Regions from separate parts of the Clostridium sp. HMP27 genome, predicted to be linked through region 1. Evidence: riboswitches for the same ligand, from Rfam matches in the RefSeq annotation. Region 1 holds a riboswitch; the other holds the start of a gene.
The links. A riboswitch is a leader RNA that binds a small molecule or an ion and turns the genes downstream of it on or off. The one in region 1 is predicted to bind S-adenosylmethionine.
Positions count from the first base shown of each region.

Region 2: it holds a riboswitch for S-adenosylmethionine, as region 1 does, so the genes downstream of both, DP68_RS04555 (M20 family metallopeptidase) here and metF (methylenetetrahydrofolate reductase [NAD(P)H]) in region 1, are expected to answer to the same signal.

Region 1 is NZ_JMFY01000001.1:209,451-212,877, reverse strand. Features, by position in the region: gene DP68_RS00995 (vitamin B12 dependent-methionine synthase activation domain-containing protein) at 1-478, opposite strand, end outside; gene DP68_RS00990 (S-ribosylhomocysteine lyase) at 511-966, opposite strand; gene metF (methylenetetrahydrofolate reductase [NAD(P)H]) at 1,038-1,940, opposite strand; SAM riboswitch class I at 2,069-2,180, opposite strand; gene DP68_RS00980 (aminotransferase class I/II-fold pyridoxal phosphate-dependent enzyme) at 2,260-3,423, opposite strand; gene DP68_RS00975 (Lrp/AsnC family transcriptional regulator) at 3,420-3,427, opposite strand, start outside.
Region 2 is NZ_JMFY01000008.1:31,529-34,955, reverse strand. Features, by position in the region: gene DP68_RS04560 (methionine ABC transporter ATP-binding protein) at 1-685, opposite strand, end outside; SAM riboswitch class I at 793-903, opposite strand; SAM riboswitch class I at 1,228-1,338, shown strand; gene DP68_RS04555 (M20 family metallopeptidase) at 1,492-2,691, shown strand; gene arcA (arginine deiminase) at 2,787-3,427, shown strand, end outside.

The DNA of each region.
Region 1 (3,427 bases):
TTATTATTTGGGGTTGAATATCTATTAAAAAATCTCCATATCCAGGGCTATATCTATAGGTAATGTCTAGTGTTTTACTTCGAGCTTCCTTTTGTATCTCCTTTTGAGCCTCATCACAAATCCATTCTACGCATACAGATGCACATGCATCTAATATTAGTGCTCTAGTCATGCTTACTTTTTCATAATACCTTATTTTAGTATCCATATTGCTTCCAAGGGTTGCTGCCATAACAGCGCACATAGATGACTCCTTAAGATGTTCCAATATATCTTTTCCTTTGAACACCAAATTGCTTTCTAATAATCTTACTTGTTCCCTACTTTTCTCAATATCAAATATTTTATATGTGTATTTACAATTTGAAATTTCTTTTACTTCATTTATGCATTCGTCTATTAACAAATTTATATTCGTATCAATAACTCCATTTTTATATCCAAGATATCTTAGGACTTCTTTTTTATCTATATGCATCCTTATCCCCCTCAAAGTTACCTATATATAATTTAGTCTTTATAAAATGTAGTACTAAATCCCTTATCCAAAACATATCTCGCATACTCTTTTGCTCCGAATAAAGATAAATCCTTATAGTTGCCACATTGAAGATCATTAGCTGCTGGTACTTCATCTGATTGTAGTACTTGTTTTAAAGATGTTTCAAGAGCATTTTTTACTGTTGTTGATTCTACATCTCCCCACAGTATAAGGTAAAACCCAGTTCTGCATCCCATTGGCGATAAATCAATTACATTTTCCAAGTGCTCCCTTAAATATCCTGCAAGAAGATGTTCTAAAGCATGTAATGATGCCGTTGGCATTGCCTCCTGATTTGGTTGCAAAAACCTTAAATCAAACTTTGTTACTTTATCACCATTTTTCCCATTAAGAACTCCTGCTTTTCTTACATATGGTGCACTAACCTTCCTGTGATCTAATTGAAAGCTTTCTACCTTTTCCATATAAAATTCCTCCCTATAATTTATATATTAATATAACCTATACTTATATTAAATAATGGTTTTTAAAATCATTAAAGCCTATTCTCACTATTTAATGCACTTACAATAGAATCTATGTTAGATACTATCTTTTTAGCTACCTCTGGATTATTCATTGTATATATGTGAATGCCATCTACTCCTGAAGACAACAAATCAATTATTTGCTCTGTAGCATAGGCAATCCCAGCATCTCTTAATGCCTGCGGGTTATCTATATATTTATTTATTATTTTCGTAAATTTCTCTGGAATATGTGCGCCACATAAACTTGCTATTCTAACTATTTGTTTACTATTTATCACAGGCATAATACCTACTTCAATAGGAATGTTTATTTTCTTATCCTCTGCCCTTTGCTTAAAGTCATAAAAAAACTTATTATTAAGAAATAATTGAGTTATCATAAAATCCACTCCTGAGTTTACTTTGCTTTTAAGATTTTTAAAATCCTCGTCTGCGCTATTGCTTTCAATATGGGTCTCCGGATAGCACGCTGCCGCTATACAAAAATCCCCATGATTCTTTATATCTTTTATTAAATCTTCTGCATATTTAAAATGAAGAGGTTCTGGGAATTTAAAGTTTGTGTCTTGAGGCAAATCTCCTCTAAGTGCTAGTACATTTTTAATATTGTTTTCTTTTAAATCATTCAAAATTCCATTGACTTCGTCTCTAGTAGATGTCATGCACGTTAGGTGCGCTAGTGCTTCAATATTATATTTATTTTTTATAATAGAAGCTATCTCTACAGTCTTATTCCTAGTTTCACTGTTTCCACCTGCCCCATAGGTTACACTGATATAATCTGGTTTCAAAGGTGCTAATTCATCAATTGTATTATATATAGTATCGATTGAAGATTCTTTTTTAGGTGGAAAAATCTCAAAGGATATTATCGGTTTCTTGCGTGAGAATATGTCTTTTATATACATTTTCGAGCCCCCTAATAAATGATTTTTTATTATTAGATTAAAATCTTTGCTTTTCACTGAAAGTTTTGTATACTTAATAAAAAAATAAGACCTAAAGGATATCCTTTAGGTCTTTATGCCTATTGCCATCCTTATCTTCCAGCTTTCGCTGCAGGAATTGGCACCATTGTATGAATTATAAAAATACATACCGGTTGCCGGGCTTCACAGGGCCAGTCCCTCCACCTCTCTTGATAAGAAATATTCTGTTTTTCTTATGATTATATATGTGTATTTTATTAATGTCAACCTTTTGTTTATTTCCCTCAAAGTTTTTATATTAACAATCTCTAACAAATCTTTCTATTCTTTTAAGTGCTTCCATAATGTTATCCATTGAAGAAGCATAACAGGTTCTTACGAACCCTTCTCCACACTCTCCAAACGCGTGTCCTGGAACCGCTAACACTTTTTCCTTCATTAGAAGTCTTTCACAAAACTCATCTGATGTTAACCCAGTTGATTTTATACATGGGAATAAATAAAATGCCCCCTTAGGTTCGAAACAATCAAGCCCCATCTTTCTAAATCCATTTACCATTACTCTTCTTCTTCTATTGTATTCTCTGACCATTTCTTGAACATCTCTATCACTATTTTTCAAAGCTTCAATAGCAGCATATTGACCCGTTGTATTAGAACACATAATTGCATATTGATGAATCTTTTTCATAGCATCTATTAATATACGATGTCCACAAACATAGCCCATTCTCCACCCTGTCATAGCGTAAGATTTTGAAAAACCATTGATAACTATAGTTTTTTCGTACATTTCCGGAAAGCTTGCAATAGAAACATGCTCTCCTTCATAAGTTAATTCAGAATATATCTCATCTGATAATACAATTATGTCCTTATCTTTAAGAACATCTACAATTGCTGATAATTCTTCCCTTGTCATAATGGCTCCAGTTGGGTTATTTGGAAAAGGCACAATAACTACTTTAGTCTTTGGAGTTATCGCCTGAGCAAGCAACTCTGGAGTTAATTTAAATTCATCTTCAGCTCTAAGATTAATAACCACTGGTTTAGCACCAGTGAAAACAGTGCATCCTTTATATGCAACGAAACTTGGTTCCGGTATAATAACTTCATCACCTTCTGCAACCAATGCCCTAAGCGCTATATCAATGCCCTCACTTCCTCCAACAGTAACAAGTATTTGATTATCAGCATTATACTTTAAATCATACTTCCTATTTAAATATGATGAAATTTCATCTCTAAGTTCAATAAGGCCTGCATTCGAAGAATAGTGTGTATGCCCTTTTTCTAGGGAATAAATGCCGGCTTCTCTTATATTCCATGGAGTTACAAAATCCGGTTCTCCAACTCCAAGAGATATTACGTCATCCATTTCATTTATCATATCAAAGTACTTTCTTATACCTGAAGGTGGCATATTACTAACCTTAGGTAAAATCATATCTTCTATCTTCATATAA
Region 2 (3,427 bases), on a different contig from region 1:
ATATCTGAAGAACATCTCCTTCTTCAATAACTTCTCCCCCCTCCATTACTGCTACCTTATGGCATATTTCTTTAACAACTTCCATTTGATGAGTAATGATAACTATTGTAAGTCGTAATTCTTCATTTATTTGTTTTAAAAGCTTTAGAATGGATCCAGTTGTCTGAGGATCTAATGCTGAAGTAGCTTCATCACATAAAAGCACCTGTGGGTCATTTGCTAGTGCTCTAGCAATGGCAACTCTTTGCTTTTGTCCTCCACTTAGCTCTCCAGGATAAACCTTTATTTTATCGCTTAATCCCACTAATTCCAAAAGGCTTTCTACCTTTTGCTTTATTTGTTCTTTAGTAAGACCTTTTCCTTTAAGAGGATAGGCTACATTTTCAAATACATTTCTACTCCTCATAAGATTAAAGTGCTGAAAAATCATACCTATCTTTTCCCTAGTTTTTCTAAGCTCCTTCGGTGATAACTTTGTGAGGTTTTTCCCATTTACAATTACCTCGCCGCAAGTAGGAGATTCAAGTAAATTAATACATCTAATTAAAGTACTTTTCCCTGCTCCACTATATCCGATAATTCCCATTATCTTGCCAGCTTCTACATGTAAGTTCACTCCCTTCACAGCCTCTATCTTATGCTCTTTAGTTTCATAGACTTTTTTAACATCCTTTAAATAAATCATTCATTTCCCTCCCCAAATAAAATAAAAAATCCTCTTTCCCAGATGAGAAAGAGGATAACTTCAATAAAAAAAGCCCCATGGAAGGACCGCTTTTAAACTATTACCTTCCCTCATCTTTCAGACTAATGTCTGCAGGATTTAGCACCTTGCTTTGCAAATAAGCATTGCTGGTTGCTGAAGCTTCATCGGGCCAGTCCCTCTGCTTCTCTAGATAAGGATCTATATTCGATTTTTAAGTTAGCATTTTCTGCTTGAGACTTATTATATTCTCATCTTTTTTAAATGTCAATAAAATTTTTTATAGAAAAATAAACTTTTTTTGCTATTCATATAATAAATATACTTTAATATATTTGGGGAAAGTATTGAAAAATAAATTATTAAATTAAACATAATTCACAAAATTTTTTATTTAATCATGTAATAATCATACATTACCGTCAATCCAACAAACATTATAAATTTGTTGACAATTCTTACTTATGCATATATAATCTTACTCAATTAATCTTTGTCATGATAAAGTTAAAAGTTAATAAGTATCCTTATCAAGAGAGACCGAGGGATTGGCCCTATGACGTCTCAGCAACCAGCAGGTATCATTAGCCTGTATGGTGCTAAATCCAACAGAAGTTTGTTCTGGTAGATGAGGGAAGGTGTTAAATTTAAATATTGCTCTTATAAGAGTTTATGTTTTAAAATCTTCTTCCATCTAGGAAGAAGATTTTTATTTTATCTAATTTTATTATCGCAAGTTTATAAAGACTAGTATCTTTATATGCTTATAAAAAGGGGGAACTATTACAATGAGTAAAATATTAAATAACTATCAAAAAAGCATTATTGATAAATTGGACAATGAAAGAGATAAATATATAAAAATAAGTCATCAAATTCATGATAATCCGGAGATAGGTAATCAAGAGTTTTTTGCATCTAGACTTCTTGCAGATACCTTGGCTGATTCAGGTTTTTCTGTAGAAAGAGCTGTAGCAGGTCATGATACTTCCTTTATAGCAAGAAAAAAATCAACAAAGCTTGGAGGTCCTACTATAGGATTTTTAGCAGAATATGATGCCTTGCCAGGACTAGGACACGCCTGTGGGCATAATATGATTGGAACAATTAGTACGGCAGCCGCTATTTCCCTTTCATGCCTTTTAGATGAAATAGGTGGAGAAGTCGTAGTCCTAGGTACTCCTGCAGAAGAAGGTGGACCAAATGGAAGTGCCAAAGCAAGTTTTGTTAATCATAATTTGCTTCAGGGTATAGATGCTTGTATGATAATTCATCCAGCAAATACAACAGGGGTAACTGGAAATTCTCTAGCTGTGGACCCACTTGATTTCGAATACATAGGCAAATCAGCCCATGCCTCAGGTTCACCTGAAAAGGGTATTAATGCCCTAGATTCGGTTATTCAGCTTTTTAACGGTATAAATGCCTTAAGGCAACATGTGCCTACGGATGTACGCATACATGGAATTATTACTCATGGTGGTGATGCCCCAAATATAGTGCCTGATTATGCAAAAGCAAGATTTTTTATTCGTGCAGCTACTAGAAAAATTTGTGATGAAGTTACCTCTAAAATTAAAAACATTGCGCAAGGTGCTGCTCTTGCCACTGGTGCGAAACTAAATATAATAGCCTTTCAAAATAAAGTTGACAACTTTCTTATCAATAAAAGTTTTGATGAACTATTTATTGAAAGTTCTAACTTGCTTGGTTTAGAAATAAGCACCAAGGCAAAAGAGGGATTAGGGTCAACAGATGCAGGAAATATAAGTCAGGTTGTTCCTACTATACATCCTCATATAAAAATTGGTGGTAATACCTTAGTAGGACATACCCCTGAATTTTGTGAAGCATCTGTTTCTAAGGAAGCCGATGAGGCATTAATTATCGGTGCAAAAGCTCTAGCAATTACTGGACTCACTTTGATTACAAATAAAGATAAATTACAAAAAATAACATCTGAATTTAATAGAATTAAATCCAATTAATCTTTAATCCATTTCTATGTAAATATAAATTAGCATAATATTTTATTGAATTGATAAACTAATGGTTAGAATAGATAATAGAAAGGATGAAGCCTATGTATTCTAACCCAAGTATTTCTGTTTACAACGAAATAGGAAAACTAAAATGTGTACTACTTCACTGCCCTGGGGAAGAAATTGAAAATATAGTGCCAGATTATTTAAGAAGACTTTTATTTGATGAAATTGCTTATTTAAAACAAGCTCGCAAAGAGCACACTGAATTTGCCAATATTTTAAAAAAAGAAGGTGTGGAGGTCCTATACTTAACAGATTTGATGGCAGAAATCTTACAATATCCACAAATCAGGCAAGAGTTTTTGACAGAGTTTATGGAGGAAGGCGGTGTAGTTACATGGGGCTTGCAAGAAGCCATTATGGAATTATTTAACCCATATTCCCCTCATGAACTTATAAGAAAATGTATATCTGGAGTACGTAAAGAGGAACTTAGGCATATTAAGCCTAAATCACTAGGCGATATGGTTAAAAATCCTTACCCATTTTATTTGGATCCTATTCCAAATCTTTATTTTCAAAGGGATCCATTTGCCTCAATTGGAAGAGGGATTTCTTTAAATGTGATGGCAAATACCACAAGGAATAGAGAAACTTTATTTGCTAAATATATCTTTAATTATCACCCTAGATTTAAAGATGTAAGCCGTTGGTACAACCGTGATAAGACACATCCTAT